Regions from separate parts of the Planifilum fulgidum genome, predicted to be linked through region 1. Evidence: a T-box and tRNA genes for the amino acid it is inferred to sense, from the RefSeq annotation. Region 1 holds a T-box; the other holds one or more tRNA genes.
What was found. A T-box is a leader RNA that pairs with one kind of tRNA and senses whether it is charged. The one in region 1 lies ahead of ileS (isoleucine--tRNA ligase), so its partner is inferred to be a tRNA-Ile.
Positions count from the first base shown of each region.

Region 2: it encodes a tRNA-Ile, which carries the amino acid that the T-box ahead of ileS (isoleucine--tRNA ligase) is inferred to sense. The anticodon was not compared.

Region 1 covers NZ_FOOK01000036.1:19,201-29,998, forward strand. The annotation lists gene ftsZ (cell division protein FtsZ) at 1-634, shown strand, start outside; gene spoIIGA (sigma-E processing peptidase SpoIIGA) at 793-1,701, shown strand; gene sigE (RNA polymerase sporulation sigma factor SigE) at 1,748-2,470, shown strand; gene sigG (RNA polymerase sporulation sigma factor SigG) at 2,554-3,327, shown strand; gene BM063_RS15175 (YlmC/YmxH family sporulation protein) at 3,533-3,838, shown strand; gene pgeF (peptidoglycan editing factor PgeF) at 3,890-4,714, shown strand; gene BM063_RS15185 (YggS family pyridoxal phosphate-dependent enzyme) at 4,714-5,403, shown strand; gene BM063_RS15190 (cell division protein SepF) at 5,439-5,843, shown strand; gene BM063_RS15195 (YggT family protein) at 5,848-6,126, shown strand; gene BM063_RS15200 (YlmH family RNA-binding protein) at 6,123-6,908, shown strand; gene BM063_RS15205 (DivIVA domain-containing protein) at 7,076-7,858, shown strand; T-box leader at 7,937-8,170, shown strand; gene ileS (isoleucine--tRNA ligase) at 8,215-10,798, shown strand, end outside.
Region 2 covers NZ_FOOK01000002.1:21,695-32,492, reverse strand. The annotation lists partial or broken gene BM063_RS01140 (YjcG family protein) at 1-299, opposite strand, end outside; gene BM063_RS01135 (phosphatidylglycerophosphatase A family protein) at 518-1,063, shown strand; gene BM063_RS01130 (hypothetical protein) at 1,210-1,407, shown strand; tRNA gene BM063_RS01125 (tRNA-Met) at 1,475-1,550, shown strand; tRNA gene BM063_RS01120 (tRNA-Asp) at 1,588-1,664, shown strand; tRNA gene BM063_RS01115 (tRNA-Ile) at 1,671-1,746, shown strand; tRNA gene BM063_RS01110 (tRNA-Val) at 1,761-1,835, shown strand; gene BM063_RS01105 (peptidoglycan DD-metalloendopeptidase family protein) at 1,983-3,110, shown strand; gene dinB (DNA polymerase IV) at 3,112-4,329, opposite strand; gene BM063_RS01095 (DUF1885 family protein) at 4,504-4,926, opposite strand; gene BM063_RS01090 (hypothetical protein) at 5,147-5,608, shown strand; gene BM063_RS01085 (DUF3055 domain-containing protein) at 5,737-6,039, shown strand; gene BM063_RS01080 (GapA-binding peptide SR1P) at 6,264-6,386, shown strand; gene BM063_RS01075 (aminotransferase class I/II-fold pyridoxal phosphate-dependent enzyme) at 6,488-7,948, opposite strand; gene BM063_RS01070 (2-oxoacid:acceptor oxidoreductase subunit alpha) at 8,325-10,088, shown strand; gene BM063_RS01065 (2-oxoacid:ferredoxin oxidoreductase subunit beta) at 10,088-10,798, shown strand, end outside.

The sequences.
Region 1 (10,798 bases):
GGGCGTCGCAGCCCTGAAGGAAAAGGTGGACACCCTGATCGTGATTCCCAACGATCGTCTCCTGGAGATCGTGGATAAAAATACGCCGATGATCGAAGCCTTCAGGGAAGCGGACAACGTGTTGCGCCAAGGGGTGCAGGGCATCTCGGATCTGATTGCGGTTCCCGGGCTGATCAACCTCGATTTCGCCGATGTGAAGACGATCATGACCGAACGGGGATCGGCCCTGATGGGAATCGGCACCGCCACCGGCGAGAACCGGGCGGCGGAGGCGGCGAAGAAGGCGATCTGCAGCCCGCTGCTTGAGACGTCCATTGACGGGGCCCGGGGTGTGCTGATGAACATCACCGGGGGAACCAATCTCAGCCTCTATGAGGTGCATGAATCGGCGGGCATCGTCGCGTCGGCCGCCGATCCGGAAGTGAACATGATTTTCGGAGCGGTGATCAATGAAGATCTCAAGGATGAGATCATCGTGACGGTGATTGCCACCGGTTTCGATCAGAAAAAGGAAGAGCGGAGAAAACCGCCCCTCGACGTTCGGGACGAAAAACCCTCCTCCAGGGGTTTGGTCATCCATCCGCCGAATGACGATCTGAATATCCCCACCTTCCTGCGCAAACGGCGCAGATAAAGCCGTCCGGAGCGCCCGCCGTTTTTTTCGGCGGGCGCTTTTTTTTACCCCAACGTTCGACGAAAAAAGTTGGATTTACACGCAAGTTTAGACAGACTTTGAAATATAGATTGTAATATACTGTTTTCACCAAGCTGTCGGGATAAGGGGGACAGTGGATGGTCATCTACGCGGACATGGTCTTCCTTTTCAACCTCTGCGTCGACGGGTTGATATTGTGGATGACCTCGGCCATCCGCCGCCGGCCGGCGAAATGGTGGCGGATTCTGCTGGCGTCCGCCCTCGGGGCGGGATATTCGGTCCTGCTCCTGTGGCCGGTCTTTTCCGTCGCCTTTGTCCTTCCCCTGAAGGTGCTCGTTTCGGCGATCATGGTGTGGACCGCCTTCGGTTTTTCCTCTCCCGTCGCCTTTTTGCGCAGCATCGTGGTGTTTTACCTGGTTTCCTTCGTGATGGGAGGGGCCATGTTCGCCCTGCATTACTTCGTCACCGGAAGCGGACAGGTGGAGGGAGGGGTGTTTTTCACCCAATTCACGGGATGGGGCTCTCCCGTTTCCTGGCTGTTCGTGTTGGTCGCCTTTCCGCTCGTGTGGCTCTACACGCGCCACGCGTTCCGTTCCCTCCAGGAACGGCAGGCCGTTCATCAATTCCTGGTGCCGCTCTCCATCGAACTGGGGGGAAAAAGCCTGGAATGCACCGGCTTGATCGATACGGGCAACCAACTTCGGGACCCCCTGACGCGGACGCCCGTCATCATGGTGGAACTGGAAGCTGTCGCCCCGTGTCTTCCCGACGAGCTGGTGACTTACGCGCAAAACGGGGATTGGTCCTCCGAGTGGCCTTCCCTCCCGCAGGAGTGGATGACCCGGATTCGGCTCATCCCCTTCCGGGGGGCCGGAAGCCGCGGGGGGATGATGATCGCCCTGAAGCCCGATCGCATCATGATCTGCACCGGCGGCGGGTGGCACGAGGTGGAGCGGGCCCTGCTCGGTCTGGACAGCGGTCGCCTTTCCTCGGACGGCAGTTATCATGCGATCATACATCCCGCCTGCCTGCCGGCGGTCGGGTAGATTGGGGCGAGCCAATCCCGAGAATTGTTGCAAGGAGGTCGGATCGATGCTCGTCAGGTGGAAATTGGCCATCCAACTGTTCTGGTACAGGCTGCTGATCTTTTTGGGATTCAGGGGGGAAGAGATCTATTACATCGGAGGCAGCGAAGCGCTTCCCCCGCCGCTGACCCGGGAGGAAGAGGAAATTTTGCTGGAGAAGCTCCCCAGCGGAGACGCCGCCGTCCGGGGGATGCTGATCGAGCGCAACCTTCGGCTGGTTGTCTATATCGCTCGGAAGTTTGAAAACACCGGGATCAACATCGAAGATCTGGTTTCCATCGGAACCATCGGCTTGATCAAAGCGGTCAACACCTTTGATCCCGGCAAAAAGATCAAGCTTGCCACCTACGCTTCCCGCTGCATCGAGAACGAAATCCTGATGTTTCTCCGGCGCAACAGCAAGGTGCGCGCCGAAGTCTCCTTCGACGAACCCCTCAACACCGACTGGGACGGCAACGAGCTGCTTCTCTCGGATGTCTTGGGGACGGATGACGACATCATCTACCGGAACATCGAAGAAGAAGTGGACCGCACCATTCTCCGGGATGCCCTCAACAAATTGTCGGACAGGGAAAGGGAAATCATGGAACTTCGCTTCGGACTGAACGGGAGCGAGGAGAAGACCCAGAAGGATGTGGCCGATCTCCTGGGCATTTCCCAATCGTACATTTCCAGGTTGGAAAAGAGAATTATAAAGCGGCTTCGCAAGGAATTTAACAAAATGGTGTAAATGTCTGACCCTCTCCCGGCGAATTATAAATTTCCCTCCTCAGGAGATACTGTCAAGTAATGCTTCCCTGAGGAGGGTTATCCATGGCGCGAAACAAAGTTGAAATCAGCGGAGTGGATACATCCAAGCTGCCGGTTTTGACCAATGAAGAGATGCGGGAATTGTTCCGGGCATACCAGGCCGGGGATCGGTCAGCCAGGGAAAAATTGGTGAACGGCAACCTCCGGTTGGTCCTCAGCGTGATCCAGCGCTTCAACAACCGGGGCGAAAGCGCCAACGATCTGTTTCAGGTGGGTTGCATCGGTCTGATGAAAGCGATCGACAACTTTGATCTGGGTCAGAACGTGAAATTCTCCACCTATGCCGTTCCGATGATCATCGGGGAGATACGCCGCTATCTCCGCGACAACAACCCGATCCGCGTCTCCCGATCGCTGCGGGATATCGCCTACAAGGCCCTGCAGGTTCGGGATTCGCTCACGAACCGGTTTTCCCGCGAGCCCACCATCATGGAAATCGCGGAAGAGATGGGGATCTCCAAGGAAGAGGTGGTGTTTGCCCTGGACGCCATCCAGGATCCCGTTTCCCTGTTTGAACCCATTTACCAGGACGGGGGCGATCCGATCTACGTGATGGATCAGTTGAGCGATGACCGGCAGAAGGACATTTACTGGGTGGAAAAGATTGCTCTCCGGGAAGCGATGAACAAATTGAACGACCGGGAAAAGGCGATTTTATCCATGCGATTTTTCGAGGGAAAAACGCAGATGGAGGTGGCGGAGGAGATCGGCATTTCCCAGGCTCAGGTCTCCCGTTTGGAAAAGGCGGCCATTCAGCAAATGCAGAAATATATCTGAGAGACTTGTTCGCCTCTGTCGGCCTGGGAACCGGAAGGCGGTTTTTCGTCTCGACTCCGCGCGGCGGTGAGTCGAAAAACCCCCTCCTGATGTTTTGTCGACAGCCTGAAAGAGATTTGTCGGGCCGCGCCCGAACGGGGGCGGCGTACATTTTTCCGATCGGGCTCATATACTTGAAGTAAACGCCAGAGGCAAGGTGAGCCCGATGATCAAGATTTCCGAATTGCAATCCAAAGACGTGATCAGCATCACGGACGGCCGAAAGCTGGGGCAAATTCACGATTTGGAGCTGGATCTCAGGGAAGGTCAAATCACGGCGTTGGTGGTTCCGGGAGAATCCCGGTTTTTCGGATGGATGTCCGGGGGGAAAGAGTGGGTGATCCCCTGGAATCAGATCGTCAAAATTGGGGCGGATGTGATCCTGGTCCGCCTGGATTCCCATACTCTGGAAGATGAACCGTCGCCGAAGCCCTATTTAAGCCGCCCATCCGACAATTATCGACCGACTTGACCCTTGTCTCCTCTCCGATATGTGGTAAGATAGGATAAAGGAGGGGAGGACGTGGAACCTTTTCGGTACCGGGAAGATGCGAAAATCCCCTGTTTTTCTTTACATCCCTGGGAAGAAGCCTTTCCCCGCCTCGTCGCGGGGATCAGTGCACGAAAGGCTTCCCCGGATCCGTTCCAGTACAATTATGCGCTTCACATCGGAGATGATCCGGACCGGGTGCGGTTGAACCGGCAGAAGCTGGCCGAGCAACTGGGCATGTCCTTCTCCTCATGGACCTGCGGGGAGCAGGTACACGGCGCGGATATTGCAGAAGTCACATCCGAAGATCGGGGAAAAGGTCGGAACTCGCTCGAGACCGCCCTGCCCTCCGTCGACGGTTTGCTTACGGACGAAGAAGACATTCTGCTCACCTCCTTTTATGCCGATTGTGTTCCTCTCCTGTTTTACAGTCCGGATTCCAACCTCATCGGGCTGGCCCATGCGGGATGGAGAGGGACCGTGGGGAAAATCGGACCGCGAATGGTGGAAAAAATGGTGCGGCGGGGTGCGAAACGCGAGGGAATCCTCGCGGCGATCGCCCCGTCCATCGGCGGTTGTTGCTACGAAGTGGACGAGCATGTCGCGGGTCCCTTAAGTCAAGTCCTTTCCGACCTGTCAGGAGTGCTTTTTTCCTCCCGACCGGGCAGATGGATGCTGGATCTGAAGGCCGCCAACCGAAAACTGCTGCTTCAGGCCGGGATCCGGGAAGAAAATCTCCTGGTCAGCCGCTGGTGCACTTCCTGTCACGAGGAGCATTTCTTTTCCCACCGCCGGGATCGGGGACGAACCGGTCGCATGGTGGCTTGGATTGGGATGCGGAAAGGAAGGAAGGCGTAATGGACGAACTTCAGCGTCGCTGGAGCCGGGTCAAGGAAGAGATCGAAGCAGCCTGCCGACGATCGGGCCGCGATCCCCGGGATGTCCGGGTTGTGGCGGTGACAAAATATGTGGATTCGGACACGATCCGACAAGTATTGGATATCGGGCTGAAGGACATCGGCGAAAGCCGCGTGCAGGAAGCCGTTCCGAAGTGGGAAGCCCTTGACGGCCGCGGCACATGGCATTTCATCGGCCATCTGCAGCGGAACAAGGTGAAGGACGTGGTCACTCGATTTACATATATTCACTCCCTTGACCGCTTTTCCCTGGCTGAGGAAATCAACCGGCGGGCCAGCCGGGTCGACCGGAAAATGCGTTGTTTCATTCAGGTCAACGTATCCGGAGAGAAGTCCAAGTTTGGCCTGCCTCCGAATGAAGTGGCCGAATTTGCGCGGGAGGTGGCGGAGTTTCCTTATATCCAGCTCGAGGGATTGATGACGATGGCTCCCCGTTCGGACAATTCTGAAGAAGTTCGCCCCATCTTCCGGCGTTTGCGGGAAATCCGGGACGAGATTCGCCTTTCCGGGGATCCGCGGCTCCGTCTTCCTCACCTGTCGATGGGGATGTCGCAGGATTACGCGGTGGCTGTGGAAGAAGGGGCCACGTGGCTTCGCCTGGGATCGGTTCTGGTTGGCGAATCGCGGTGAGGGCGAGGAGGGAGGCGGTTCCGATCGGCAACTTTATGGATCGAATCATGGGCTTTTTCGGGATTCCCGAGGAGGAAGACCTGGAGGAGGTAGAAGAAACAGAATCCGGACAGCCCCGGGGGCGGGGGAGAAACAAAGTGGTTTCCCTCCACACCCAGAAACAGATCCGCGTCGTTTTGTCCGAGCCGCGTTCCTACGAGGAGGCTCAGGAAATCGCCGACAATCTGAAGAGCCACCGTCCGGTGGTCATCAACCTGCAGCGGGTTCGCAGGGAACAGGCGATTCGAATCATCGATTTTCTCAGCGGCACGGTTTACGCGCTCGGAGGAAGCATCCACAAACTGGGGAGCCACATCTTCATGTGCACTCCGGCCAATGTGGACATACAGGGAACCATCTCCGACATGCTGTCTGAAGACACGAAAGATCTGTTGAGGTGACCCGATGGATATCGTTTTCGAGCTAGTCTCATGGGGTTTCTACGCCTATTATCTTCTGATCTTCATTTACATCATCATGTCCTGGATTCCGCAGGCACGGGAATCGGCGGTGGCCTACGCGATTGCCCGGTTGGTGGAACCGTATCTGTCGGTGTTCAGGAGCATCATTCCACCCATCGGCATGATCGACATCTCCCCGATTGTGGCCATCATCGCCCTTCGTTTTGTCGAACAAGGCGTCTACGCGATTCTCAGGTGGGTGTTGAGTCCCTTTCTGTTATGAACAAGCAAAAATCAGCGATCTGGGACCATTTTCATCCCGAAGAGCACCCCTTTGTCGAGCGCGCTTTCGACTGGATCGACCGGGCGTCGCGCGGCCGGCCGGTGCGCACGCCCTTTCTTGATCCGCGGGAGAAAGCGATCGTCGAGACCCTGATCGGTCAAAAGGGGGAACTTCAGTGCCACTTTGACGGGGGATATGAAGGGGCGGAACGTTGCCGCTGCCTGATTGCCCCCCGATGGATTTCCCCGAAGGAGGAGGCCTTCGGTCTGTCGTTTTTGTCCGTCAGGGTGAAGAGGCGCTCCGGCCAGCTTCACCATCGGGACGTGTTGGGTGCTCTGTTGGGATTGGGCATCAAGCGGGAGATGATCGGTGACATTCTCATTGCGCAGGGACAGAGCTTTGTGATCGCGGCCCGTGAGATCGCCGACTTTGTCCTCCTTCACCTGAGCCGCATCGGCTCGGAATCGGTCTCCGTAAAGCTGTGCGATCGAAACGAATTGGCGGTGCCGGAACGCCGGGTGGAGCAGCGGACCGTCTCCGTGGCGTCCCTCCGGGTGGATGCCCTGGTTTCCGGCGTCTTTCGGTTGTCCCGGGCCAAAGCTTCCGAAGCGATTCGCGGCGGAAAGTGCCGGGTCAACTGGAAGGTGGTGGAGGACCCCTCCCGCACGCTGGAGGAAGGCGATACCGTCTCCCTGCGGGGCTGGGGGCGGTTTCGGGTCGATGCCGTGGAGGGAAAAACAAAAAAGGGAAGGTTTCTGGTGAGGGTGGAACAGCCGGAGTGAGCCGGGTGAACTGACATTTTGTTCCGTTTGAAGGTTTTTCTTCCGGGAAATACGAACGAATCCTTTTTTTACCTGGATTTTGGACAAGTCGGTATAGCTTTCCGGCAGGATTTTTGTTAGTATTGTCGAATAGAAAACGTTGAAGCACTTCCGAGGAGGTGTCGATTATGCCGCTTACGCCATATGATATACACGATAAAGAGTTTAAACGCTCTTTTCGCGGTTATGATGTGGATGAAGTGAATGATTTTCTGGACCAGATCATTAAGGAGTTCGAACTGCTGATCCGGGAGAAAGAGCAACTGGAGCGGCAAGTGGAGGAATTGCAGGCGGAGTTGGAGCGGGTGATGGAAGAGCAATCGATGCAGGCTCCGGTTCCGTCGCGCGACGGTCAAGCGGTTCAACCGCCGCAGCGTTATCAGGATACGCAGGCAGCTTCCACCGCCGCCCTGACCTCGATGGAGCAAAGCATTCACAAATCGATCCGCGTGGCTCAGGAAGTGGCGGAGGAAGTGCGCCTGAACGCCAAGAAGGAGGCCGAGTTGATCGTCCAGGAGGCGGAGAAGAACGCCGACCGGATCATCAATGAGGCGCTGCAGAAGGCGCGGGCCATCCACAGCGAACTGCTGGATCTGAAGCAGAAGGCGACGATTTATCGCGCCCGTTTCCGCACCCTGGTCCAGTCCCATCTCGACATTTTGGAGAACTCCGACTGGGAGTCCCTGGAGGAACTGGAGGAAGGGCTTGAGGAAGTGGGCAAACAGCTGGAAGAGTATACGGAACAGCAGAATGCGAATGAGAATGAATCCGACATGAACAACTTCCATACCCAAGAATACGAAACGCCCGTTTTCGAAGATGAACCCTCCTATGAACTGGAAGAGGAGGACGAACCGAGGCGGGAACTGCGTCGCACTTCCCGTAAGCTGAAGAAAAAGGCGATGTTCTGATTTGGACCGCCGCACAGCCGAATGGATTCCCTTGACACGCCCCTATGGGATGGGTATAATTTCCCAAAAATAGTTCAGGTAAAGGCGAAGAACGGGACGAGTAGACAGGAAGCCTGCGGACCAGCGAATTAGGGTATGGTGGGAGCCTAATCCAGACTTCTGTCCAAAATCCCCCGGGAGCCGTCGCCTGAAACTTTGCGGAGTAGGGCAGACCGGGTCATTCACGTTACGAATGATTGAGCGGGTGCGTTTTCCCGACTGCGGAAAGCGGACCTATTAGGGTGGTACCGCGGGAACCTTCTCGTCCCTAGGGGGATGGGGGAGGTTTTTTTCTTTTTATAGGAGTGTGAGAAAGCATGGATTACAGCCAAACCCTCAATCTGCCGAAGACCGATTTCCCCATGCGTGGCAATCTGCCCAAAAGGGAACCGGAAATTCAAAAATGGTGGGATGAAATCGACATCTACCATCAGGTGCAGAAGCGGCGTCAGGGAAGGCCGAAATTTGTGCTGCACGACGGGCCGCCCTATGCCAACGGCGATATCCACATCGGCCACGCCCTGAATAAAACCCTGAAGGACATCATTATCCGCTTCAAATCCCTTCAGGGATACGACGCGCCCTATGTGCCCGGATGGGACACCCACGGTTTGCCCATCGAGCATGCGATCATCACCAAGAAGGGGATCGACCGGAAAAAGGTGGATCCCGTAGAGTTCCGGGAAATGTGCAAGGAATACGCCCTGTCCTTCGTCGAGAGGCAGAAGGAACAGTTCAAGCGGCTTGGCGTGCGCGGCGACTGGGAGAATCCCTACCTGACGCTCAGGCCCCAGTACGAGGCGAAACAGATTCGCCTGTTCGGCGAGATGGCGCGCAAGGGGTACATCTACCGCGGCCTCAAGTCCGTTTACTGGTCTCCCTCGTCGGAGACGGCGCTGGCGGAGGCGGAGGTGGAGTATCGGGATAAGCGTTCACCCTCCATCTATGTCGCTTTCCCCGTCAAGGACGGCAAGGGCATTCTGCCCGTGGAGAATACGGCCGTGGTGATCTGGACGACGACTCCGTGGACGATTCCCGCCAACCTGGCCATCGCCGTTCATGCCGATTTCACCTACACCCTCGTCCGCGCCGGAGAGCGTCGGTATCTTCTGGCCGAAGAGTTGGTGGACGAGGTCATGAAGACGGTCGGCATCGAACGTTTTGAACGGGTCGGCTCCTGGAAGGGAAGCGAACTGGAGGGGGTCGTCTGTCGGCATCCCTTCTACGACCGGGAGAGTCCGGTGATCCTCGGAGACCATGTGACCCTTGACGCGGGAACCGGCTGCGTACATACCGCCCCTGGTCACGGGGAGGAAGACTTCCTGCTGGGTCAGAAATACGGACTGGGTGTCCTGTGTCCGGTCGACGAAAAGGGCCGCTTCACCTCGGAAGCCCCGGGCTTTGAGGGGATGTTCTACGACGATGCCAACAAGGCGGTCACGAAAAAGCTGGAGGAAGTGGGGGCCCTGCTCAAGCTCGGCTTCATCACCCACCAGTATCCCCACGACTGGCGCACCAAAAAGCCGGTGATTTTCCGGGCGACGGAGCAATGGTTCGCTTCCATCGACGGCTTCCGCCAGCAGATGCTGGAGGCGATCAAGGAAGTCAAGTGGACGCCGCCTTGGGGAGAGGTTCGCATCGGCAACATGATCGCCGAGCGGAGCGACTGGTGCATTTCCCGCCAGCGGGTGTGGGGCGTTCCCCTGCCGATCTTCTACTGCGAGAAGTGCGATCACCCGCTGATCACGGAGGAGACGATCGACCGGATCGCGTCCATTTTCGAGAAGGAAGGCTCCTCCGCCTGGTATGCCAAGGATGTGAAGGAGCTGCTTCCGCCGGGCGTCCGCTGTCCGGAATGCGGTCATGATTCCTTCCGCAAGGAAACGGACACCATGGATGTATGGTTTGATTCGGGCAGCAGCCATGCCGCCGTGCTGATGGAGGACGAGCGGCTCACTTGGCCGGCGGATCTGTATCTGGAGGGGTCTGACCAGTACCGGGGCTGGTTCAACTCTTCCCTGTCGACGGCGGTGGCCACCACCGGCCGGGCTCCCTACAAGGGAGTGCTGAGCCACGGTTTCACCCTGGACGGGGAAGGGCGGAAGATGTCCAAGTCCCTGGGCAACACGGTGGAGCCCAACAAGGTGATTCAGTCCTACGGGGCGGACATTTTGCGCCTCTGGGTGGCTTCCGTGGAGTACCAGGCCGACGTGCGAATCTCCGACGACATCCTGAAGCAGATCGCCGAAGTGTACCGGAAGATCCGCAACACCTTCCGCTTTCTCCTGGGCAACCTGTATGATTTCGATCCGGCTTCCCACCGGTTGAACTGGGAAGAGCTGAACGCCATCGATCGGTATGCCCTCATCAAGTTGCAGCGGTTGGTCGATCGGGTGACCAAGGCCTACGAGCGCTACGAGTTCCACCTGGTGTACCATTCGATTCACACCTTCTGCGCGGTGTTTCTCAGCCAGTTCTACCTGGACGTGCTGAAGGATCGGTTGTACACCCAGCCGGCGGAATCGAAACTGCGCCGTTCCTCCCAGACGGCCATGTATGAGATTCTCCTCGCGCTGGTCAAAATGGTGAGCCCGATCATTCCCCACACGGCGGATGAAGTGTGGCGGCACATTCCCGGCACGGAAGAAGTCAGCGTCCAATTGACCGACTTCCCGACGGTCCGTACCGATTGGCTGGACGATTCCCTCGAGAAAAAATGGGACCGGTTCCTCGACCTGCGGGATGTGGTGCTCAAGGCCCTGGAGGAGGCCCGCCGGGAAAAAATGATCGGCAATTCCCTGGGGGCGATGGTGACCCTTTATCCCTCGCGGGAAGTGCGGGATCTTCTGGAGGGAATGGAGGAGAAGTTGGAGCAGTTGTTCATCGTATCCAAGGTGGAAA
Region 2 (10,798 bases), on a different contig from region 1:
TTGATTTTTTCGTGGAGTCTGGTCACCGGTTCGTTGTCGGTCAACGCCAAGTAAATCACGTTGGTGATGGGATGGAAGGTGCTGACCTTGTGGAAATGAATGGTGAAAGGAGCGGTTTCTGCGGCGACCCTTTCCAGATGTTCCACGACTTCAGGCAATTTTTCCTCTTCCAGTTCAAAGGCTTCCTTCAGGGTGATGTGCGGTTGGATCAGCGTGTAGCGGGGATCATACCGTTTCCGGAACGAGTTGGCCACATCTTGCACCTTTTTTTGCGGAAAAATGGCGATTCCGTATTTCATGGGATTCCTCCTTTATGTGAAAGGATTATGCCGAAAAAAATTGTCGGGGACAAAGGCGCCGGGGCCCCTCAGCCGTTTCTGGCTTTCAGGGCAGTCTTCGACAGAAAAAAGGCAATCATTTTTATTATACCTCGGCAATTCGGCGGGATAAAGATCCGGATGGATTGAAACATATCCGATCCGAATTGTGGTATCATGGAGGGAAAGGAGTGAATGGGATGGAAAAAAGACGCGTTCACAGCCGGGAAGTGAAGGAGGCCGCCTTGAGGCGGCTGAGAGAACGGGGAGTGACGATCGAGGAGATTGCCGAGATCGTTTACCGGATGCAGGCTCCCTATTGCGAGACTTTGACGCTGGATCATTGCATCGAGAGCGTGCTGGCGGTCCTGGAGAAAAGGGAGATCCAGCATGCGATTCTCGTCGGGATCGAATTGGATCAATTGGCGGAAAAAAAGGCATTGTCCGAACCCCTTCAATCGCTCGTCGAAGGGGATGAGGGACTGTTTGGCTGCGATGAAACCCTGGCCCTGGGTTCGGTTTTCGGTTACGGCAGCATTGCCGTCACCACCTTCGGCCATCTGGACAAACACAAGATCGGGGTCATCGGTAGGTTGGACACCAAGAAGAACGGGAAAGTCCACACGTTTTTGGACGACTTGGTGGCCAGCATCGCCGCTTCGGCTTCCAGCCGCTTGGCCCACCGGCTGAGGGATGAGGAGGAGCAGCTGGAGGCGGAGGAGTTGAGGGACAGAAGCGCTGGCTGATCGGACCCAAGACCGCCGGGGCGGGAAAAACGGAGCGAATGCGTTTCATTAAAGCGCAAGGGACCGGGCGGCATGAAACCGGCATCGGGTAGACACACTATTTTGTGGAGAAAGCGGATTTCGTTCATCCCGAAGGAGTGGAGACCATGAGCTGCTGGATTTACTGGGCCAAATTGTACGATTCCCGCTTTCAAGCCCGATGTCTGGCCGCGCGGATGACGGAGGACTGGTGGGTTTACGGATACGACAGTCCGGCGGAGGTGGAGGTTTTCCGCTCCAAGGGCGGGCGCTACGGGGTCCGTTACATCTGGCGCAAGGATGAAAAAGGAAGCAAAAAAAATTAAAAAAACCCCTTGCATTATTCGTTCACATGGTGTATATTTATAGCTGTCCTTCACTTGAAGTCTTCGGCGCGGGGTGGAGCAGTCGGTAGCTCGTCGGGCTCATAACCCGAAGGTCGCAGGTTCAAGTCCTGCCCCCGCAACCAAATGCATGGGAGAAGCGGGCGATCAGCCCGTTCCCGCGGAGCTGTGGTGTAGAGGCCTAACATGCCTGCCTGTCACGCAGGAGATCGCGGGTTCGAATCCCGTCAGCTCCGCCAGGATGTGGGCCTATAGCTCAGTTGGTAGAGCGGTCGGCTCATAACCGATTGGTCACAGGTTCGAGTCCTGTTGGGCCCACCATGATCCACCGTTTTGGGCAGTTAGCTCAGAGGGAGAGCGCTTCCTTGACACGGAAGAGGCCATAGGTTCGAGTCCTATACTGCCCACCATCAAAAAGCACCTCGCTTGCGAGGTGCTTTTGCTTTTTTTCTTTTCGCGCGCCTTTCCGCATTCCGTTTTCTGGAAAGGAGATTTCTGGTCGGCGCATCCGGACTGTGTTAAAATGAGAGGGATAAAACTCGGGTAAGGAGATCCCCATGGGCAAACCTAGTTTACTCGTCGCGGTGGCGATTCTCGTTGTTTTTTTGTGGCTGTTTGTTCCGTTTAATCTCTTGAATCAGCACCTGCCGTGGCATCGCGAACCGGTGAAGCCGCAAGAGCAGACGGCTTCCCCTCCTCCCCGCCCGGAGAAGCCGGAAAAGGAGGAAAGGCTGTCCGCCAAGGTGGAGGTTCCCTTCCGGAAGGAAGAGGGAATTGTCACCTTCCGGCTGTCCGACCTGAAGGAGAAGCTGCGAATCGATTACGAGTATGATGCCCGGGAAGGGGTTCTCACGATTCGCCAGGGCAAGGTCCAACTGACCATGTTGAGGGAAGCGCCCGTGCTGAGCCGTAACGGCGTTTATCTTCCCGTGGAGGCATATCCCATTATCCGCAAGGGAGAGATACGGATCCCCGCCGTCGTGGTGGAGGAAGGGTTGGGAAGGCAGGTGGAAATCCGCGAAGACCGCGCCCTCATCGAACAAAACGCCTCGGTTCCGGCCATGGCGGAAACCGGGCGGCGGGAAATCCCCAAGGGGGACGCCCGCGCTTTGATCGATTACCTGTCTTTTCTGGACACTCCGATTCAGGGCGCCCGGGTGAGCACGAAGGATTCCCACCTTCCCGGCGCTCCCCGCCCCTACCGGAACGGAGTTCATGAGGGGCTGGATTATTTCAGCTGGACCAGCGGGATTTCCATCGATTCCCGGACGCCGGTGCTTGCGGTGGCGGACGGGGTGGTTGTCCGCGCCGACCACGACTATCAGGAGATGTCGGAGGCGGAGCGGAACCGCTATCTTTCGATCGGCGTTCAAAACGAGGGACAGACGCCGCAATACATCCTCGACAAGATGCGGGGACGGTCCGTATGGATCCAGCACGAAAAGGGGGTTCTCTCCCGGTATTGCCACCTGAGCAGCATTCAGGGCGACATCACCGTCGGAAAAAGGGTGAAAAAGGGAGAAGTCATCGGTTATGTGGGGAACTCGGGCACCAGCGACGGGGTGAAACGCAGCAATGCGGGGATGCACCTCCACCTGGACCTGCTCATTTACGGCGAGTGGCTTTGGGAGGGCTTCACCCCCGCGGAGCGCCGCCACATTCTCCAAAGCGTCCTGGACCGGTAGATCAGATGCGGTGTCCTCCGATTTTGCCGGCCCGGTCGACGAAGACGCTGGCTCCGGTGAGGGAGCGGGCCCAGAAGATGCTGGTCGTTCCGAACCGGTTGCGGATGGCGTCGATGGCCTCCGCCAACCGCTGCTCTCTTTCCCGCTTTCCGAACAGGTCCATTTGCATCATCCGGTCGGAGGACAGGTTGCTCAAGGTGATTCCGATCAGGCGGACGGGCCGGTGATCCCAGTGGCGCCGGAGGAGGATCACCGCCGCTTCAAACATCTTCCGGCCGATGTTCGTGGGTTCGGAAAGGGTGAGGGAGCGGTGGACGGAACCAAAATCGAAGCTCCGGAGGGTGAGGGAGACCGTCCGGCCCGTATAGCCGGCTTTGCGGGCCCGGGAGGCCACTTCCTCCGCCAGTTCGCGCAGGACGGTCCGAAGGTCGCTCTCCCGCGTGTAATCCCGCGGCAGGGTGAATTGATGACCGATGGACCGGTTTTTATCCAGGCTGCGGGGATCGACCGGACTGGGATCGATGCCCCGGGCCGAGCAGTGCAGAACCCGGCCGATGATGCCGAAGCGCTGCTCGAGCCTGGCGGGATCCGCCTGGGCCAGATCTCCGATGGTGCGGATGCCCATTCGCTGCAGGTGTCGGGAGATTCGCGGACCGACGCCGAACAGCCGGACGACCGGAAGGGGCCACAGCCGCTCGGGGACGTCTTGTTCCGTCAGGACGGTGAGCCCGTCCGGCTTTTTCATTTCTGCGGCCATTTTGGCCAACAGTTTGTTGGGGCCCACCCCGATGGAACAGCGAATTCCCGTCTCCCGCAGGATTCGTTCCTTGATGCGGCGAGCCGCCTGGATTCCGTCTCCGAACAGCTTTTCGCATCCGGTGAGTTCCACAAAGGCTTCATCGACGGAAAACGGCTCCACAAGCGGGGAAAACTGGTGCAGAATGTCCACGATCTGCGATGACACGCGAAGATAGGTGGCCATGCGGGGAGGAACCAGCTCGGCCGGGGGGCAAAGCCGCTTCGCCTCGAATACGGGCATTCCGGTTTCCACTCCGTAGGCCTTTGCTTCGTAGGAAGCGGCCAGCACGATGCCGTGCCTCCGGGAAGGGTCGCCGCACACGATGACCGGACGGTTTCGCAAGGAAGGATTGAAGGCCTGCTCCACACTGGCGTAAAAGGCGTTCATATCCGCCAACAGAACGGTTCGCCTTCGCGCCATGCCCCGCACACCTCCGAACAAGTGTTCCTATTATAGGATACCCGCTTTTGGCACCGATGAGAAGAGGAAGATTTTGCAGGTGGAGGCGCGGGTTTGGGTGACCGAACAGTCTGAAAAAAAAGAAGCGACGGGCGACGGCCCGTCGGCGGGGAAGCGGCGGAAGGGTTTTTCGGGTCATTTTCGGGGGTAAAAATACATAATCCGGCCGTTAAACAGGCGAAGCTCCCCCTGGAACGCCTTGGCGAGGTAGCGGCAAAATTCATTGGCCTTTGACTTGTCCCCGTGGGTGGCGCCGGGAGGAAGGAGGATCTGGATGGTGTGGTGGCCTCCTTTTTCGGCGGCTTCCTGCTTGACGCCGATGATCAGGCCGCGGTACATCTTGGGATCTTTCCCCTTGAGGATCAGCCAGCTGTTTCCGTTTTCCGTCCGCTCCTCCATCGTATAGGGAAAGGCGGCCTCCTCGTAAGACCAGCCCAGCTGGCGTCCGGTGCGGGAAGCCATGTCCACGTACCGCTCCAATCGCTCCTTGACGTCCTCCAGGGAGACCTCCGTCTGCGTCGAATTTTCCACCAACCGAATCCATGCGCGGTTGTCCATGTTTTCCACCTCTGGTTTGTTGAAAAGTCCCGTGATGTTTCGGGCCCGAAGCCCCATTTCATCTTAACACTTGGATGGATTCCTTTACAATCGGGACGGGTATGGAATGTAAGAGGGGCCATCAGGGGACGGTTTCAATCATAAGAATGTTGGGAAAATGCGTTGTTTGAACGCCCGGCAAGTGGTACACTGATAAAACATCCGGAGGAGTCGATGGGGGATGGATCCGATGCGCAAGGCGGACCTCATGGATGAAATCCGATCGAAGATCGGTGTCATGGCGGACAAGCTGGACGGGGACATTGAGGCATTGTACCGCTACGTGATCGAAACCCTGTATGAGCACGTCCCCGCGTATCGCTACGTCGGCATCTACCTCACCCGGGGACATGAGTTTGTCCGTTTTCATTATGCCGGTTACAGTTCACACCCTCCCGTCATCCGCTTTGGACAGGGATTGCACAGTTTGACGGCAGCCCGAGGCAGACTGGTCCGGGAACGGGTCGGCCGGAGGACGGAGGTGTTGGTGCCCTTCTACAAGGGGCATCATCTGATCGGGGAATTGGTCGTCATCGGGGAGCCGGAGGACGACATCGACGGGGAAGATCTCGCTTTGTTCCGCGAAATCGCCTCCCTGCTGGAGGCGAAGGTGAAGGAATGCAACTCTTCACAAAATGATTGAGTGTTTGGACGTACGAAAAATGGGGTAAAGGAATGAGACGTGTATTTCCTTGGATGAGCCGATAAAACCAAACAGGAAAGCGAGGGTGATTCGGGGAGAAGAAAACTCAAGCAGAAGGGGGATCGAACATGAGCCACTACGAGCGCCTGTACGATGAGTCCGAAAAGGTGAAGGTCCGTTTCGTGGGCTTTGTGTCCGACCACGGGCGTTACGATTTCGGGATCATCTATACCAAGATGTTTTTCGGAAAACCCCTGGTGGTTTGCATGCAGACCGGGCGGTCGTCGCTCCTTTCCCAGGAAGACGCGGAAAATCTGGAGTATCTCCAGCGGGTGTACAATCTGCGGACCCGCGAGGAGGCGGAGGAACTGTCCGTTTTCTTCCGCACCAATCTTCCGGCGCTTACGATGGAATCCGAATCGGAAATATGAGGGAGCCGGGTGAATCGCTTCCCCCGCCGGATCGGACGGGCGCGGTGTCCGGAAGGGGACTGTGCCAGCGGCTGGGTGAATCGATTCACCCTTTTTTTGCTTTTTACAGGAGATATGGTCTCAATTGACCCCATATTGACCTATATGGTATAACTTATTATACTATAAGTGTCATATCAATTGAAGCGCTTTCAATCAAAGCTCGGGAGAGGAGACGAAGTGCGATGGAAGTGATCGTCTGCCAAAGCTGTGATGAGATCATCGATTACCTGGATGCGGAAAAGACCGGAGTTTTGTACGGAAAGTGCCCGGGATGCAAGGAAGAGGCTTCGCGGGAGAAGCGGTGAAGCTTGTATCCTTCAAGGAGACAAAACGGCCATTTTCGAATAAAAAAACCCGGTCCGCAGGGGACGCGGGTCGAACCCCAAAAGGGGTTTTTTTATTTGTTCTATTCGTCGATGACGCGGATCATCCGGATCTCCGGGTCCTCCGGTCCCTGGACCGGGAGTCCCACCCGCATGTGTTCCCGGATATAGTTGATGTTGGTCTGGGTGATTCGCTCTCCCGGGAGAAGAACCGGAATGCCGGGGGGATAGATCATGATGAATTCGGCGATGATTCTTCCGGCGGATTCGTCGAAGGGAACCGTGGTGGTTTTCGCGTAAAAGGCTTCCCGCGGGGAAAGGACCAGTTCGGGGATGTCCGGCAAACGGATGTGGATCCGGTTCTTTCGGTCCTCCGTGTAATACTCCCTGGAAAGCTCCGTGAGCGCTTGGACCAGCGTATCGATCGTCTCCGGGGTGTCCCCCGGGGTGATGATGCAGAGAATGTTGTAGAGATCGCTCAATTCCACTTCGATGTTCCAGCGGCTCCTGAGCCACTTTTCCGCGTCGTATCCGGTGATTCCCAGCCCTTTCAGGTGAATGGTCAATTTGGTTTCATCCAGGTCGTAGACGGCGTCGCTCCCCAAAATTTCCCTTCCGACACAAGTGAGGCCGGGAATGGCATTGATCCGTTCCCGGGCCCAAGCGGCAAGAGAGAGGGTCCGGTCCAGCATTTCCCTCCCCCGCGTGGCCAATTGTCGTCGGGCGGCATCGAGGGATGCCAAAAGGAGATACGACGTGGAAGTGGTGGTCAGCATGCTGATGATCGACTGCACGCGCCGGGGGTTGACCCGCTGAGACCGTACATTGAGGATGGAGCTTTGCGTGAGCGATCCTCCCAGCTTGTGCATGCTGGTGGCCGCCATGTCCGCTCCGGCCTGCATGGCGGACAGGGGCAGCCGTTCGTGAAAGTGGGTGTGGACCCCGTGGGCTTCATCCACCAGGACGGGAATGTTCCACCGGTGGACCGTGCGGACGATTTCCGCCAGATTTCCGGCGATTCCGTAGTAAGTCGGATTGATGAGAAGGACCGCTTTGGCATCCGGATGATTCCGCAGGGCCCGTTCCACGTCCTGAACGGTGACGCCGTGGGCGATTCCCAGCTGCTCGTCCATCACCGGATGAACAAACACGGGATGTCCCCCGGCCAAAATGATGGCGGACAATACGGACTTGTGCGCGTTTCGCGGCACGATGATTTTGTCGCCGGGTTCACAGACGGAAAGAACCATCGTCATGATCGCTCCGCTGGTGCCCTGGACGGAAAAGAAGGTGTGATCCGCCCCGAAGGCCTCCGCCGCGAGCTTTTGCGCCTCCTGGATGGGGCCGTGGGGATGATGCAAATCGTCCAGCGGAGCGATGTTGATCAGATCGATGGACAGCGCGCGCTCTCCCATGAAGTCGCGAAACTCCGGATCCATCCCCTGTCCCTTTTTGTGACCGGGAATGTGGAATTGAAGGGGGTTTCTTGCCGCGTGTTCCTTCAGCCGCGTAAACAGTGGTGTGCGTTGTTGCCGGTTGTTCAAGGGTGTTTCCGCCTGCCTTTCCAGAATTAACGACAATAAGTATAGCAGATGCCCGGGGAGATCAAAAGGGGATATTTGGCTCGGCAGGCGACGGTAAAATCCACCTCTTGCGCGGAATCTCGGGTCATCATCCGGCCGGAATTTCGAATGTTTTTGCAGGGATGTTTCGGGGAAAGAAACATGATGTAACACCTCTTTGGCATTGATTGAGACAGTTTCCCCGGTTCGGGAAAAATGAGTCGGGTTCCTTTCCGTCCCGGTTGAAAAAAATGCGTTATTTCGATAAGCTTAGCTTGACAGGGAGCGGCTGAAACCGCTGTCCGCCGAAAAGCGGAGGTCTGTTATATATCAAAGTGGGAGGAAGGTGAAACAGACCATGACAGAATTGACCTGGAAAGTGGGCGGCGCCCAGGGGGAGGGAATCGACAGCACCGGCGAGATTTTCGCCATGGCGCTGAACAGGCGGGGACATTACGTCTTTGCGTATCGTCACTTCATGTCCCTGATCAAAGGAGGACACACCAACTACAAGGTTCGCGTCTCTCCCCGGAAGACGGGATATCATGGAGACGGATTGGACATTTTGATCGCTTTCGATCAGCGGACAGTGGATGAAAACGGCTGGGAGCTGAACGAAGGGGCGGCTCTCATTTACGACTCGAGCCGGATTCGGTCCCTCAAGGTCCCGGAGGGCAAAGACATCCGCCTCTGTCCGGTTCCGGTGACGGAGATGGCCAAGGAAGTGGGCAGCCCGATCATGAAAAACATGATCGCTTGCGGCGTGTCCGCCGGTCTGGTCGGTCTTTCGCCGGACGCCTTCGATTCGTTGATCGAGGATCGCTTCGGCAAGAAAGGGGAGCAGGTGGTCGCCAAGAACAAGGAGGCCGTGAAAAAGGGGTATGACTATGCCCTCGCCCATTTCGGCCAGCTGAAGAAGCTGCCGGATCCGGAACCCGAAGAAGACGGGGGAGGCCATCTGTTCCTTTCCGGGAACGAGGCCGTCGCCTTGGGAGCGCTGGCTGCCGGATGCCGTTTTCTGGCCGCTTACCCGATCACGCCCGCGACGGAGATCATGTATGCGGCGCTGGCCCATTTCCCCCGGTTCGGCGGAAAAGTGATTCAGGCGGAGGATGAGATTGCCGCCTGCATCATGGCGATCGGCGCCAACTATGCGGGGGTGCGGGCGATGACTTCCACTTCCGGCCCGGGCATTTCCCTCATGCAGGAGGCGATCGGCCTGGCCGGCATCACCGAGACCCCGCTGGTGGTGGTGGATGTGATGCGGGGCGGTCCGGGAACCGGTTTGCCGACCAAGACGGAGCAGTCGGACCTGAATGAATTGTTGTACGGTTCCCACGGGGAGATTCCGCGGATCGTTCTCACCCCCACCTCCGTGGAGGAGTGTTTCCGTTACACCGCCGAAGCCTTCAATCTGGCGGAGAAGTATCAATGCCCCGTGATTATTGCCACCGACATGTTCCTGGGCATGTCCAAACAATCGGTGCCCGTGAAAGCGATTGATTTCTCGTCGATTCGCATCGATCGCGGCGAGTTGATTTCCGACGAGGAGCTGGCCCAGTTGGCCCCGGGGGCGTATCGCCGCTACACCGTGACCGAGTCGGGGATTTCCAAGCGCTCGATTCCGGGCCAGAAAAACGGACGCTTCGTGGCGCTGAGCAACGAGCACGATGATGGTGCCATCGAGGAAATCGAGGATCCCCGGACCCGGGTGGAGCAGATGCGTAAACGCTTGCGCAAGCTGAAGGGCTTTGACGCCGATGCCATCGGCTACAGCTACGACGGCCCGGAAAAAACCGAGTGGACGCTGGTCGGTTTCGGATCCACCGCCGCCCAGATCCGGGAAGCCGTGGAAATCCTGCGCAGCCGGGGAATCCGAACCGGTCACCTGCAGCTCCGGGTGCTCAATCCCTTCCCGGATGCGTCGGTCAGGCGGATTCTTGAGGGAGCGGAGCGCATCCTGGTGGTGGAGAACAACGCCACCGGCCAGCTTGCCGAACGGATCCGCGCCCGGGTCGGTTTTCACGACAAAATCGTCAGCTGCCTGAAATTTAGCGGAGATCCCTTCACGGTGAAGGAGATCCTCGGACATGTCCATCAGGAGGAAGGGGTGACGGCGTGATGGCGACCATCAAAGATTTCCGCACGAATAACCGGCCCACTTGGTGCCCCGGATGCGGCGACTATGCGGTGTTGTCCTCCCTGCAGAAGGCATGCGCCGACCTGGGGCTGGCGCCGGAGGAAGTGGTTCTGGTTTCGGGGATCGGATGTTCGGGGAAAATCGCCCAACACTTCGGTTCCTACGGTTTCCACAGCCTCCACGGGCGGGCCTTGCCCACGGCGACGGGGGTGAAACTGGCCAACCAGGATCTCACGGTGATCGCCGCCGGGGGAGACGGCGACGGTTACGGGATCGGGATGGGCCACTTTGTCCACGCGGTGCGGCGGAACATCGACCTGACCTATATCGTGATGGACAACCACATCTACGGTTTGACCACCGGACAGCTTTCCCCGACCAGCGAGCGCGGGTTCAAATCGAAGACTTCGCCCAAAGGTTCCGCGGAGGAACCGGTCAAGGCGGTGGAAACCGCCATCGTCAACGGCGCCAGCTTTGTGGCTCAGGCCTTTTCCGGTGATGTCAAACAGATGACGCGCCTTTTCGAGGAAGCGATCCGCCATCGCGGTTTCGCCCTGGTCAACTGCTTCAGCCCGTGCGTCACCTTCAACAAGGTGAACACCTACGATTGGTTCAAGGAAAAGCTGGTCAACGTGGATGAACGGGAGGATTACGATCCCACCGACCGCGAAGGAGCCCTCCGGCTCTTGCAT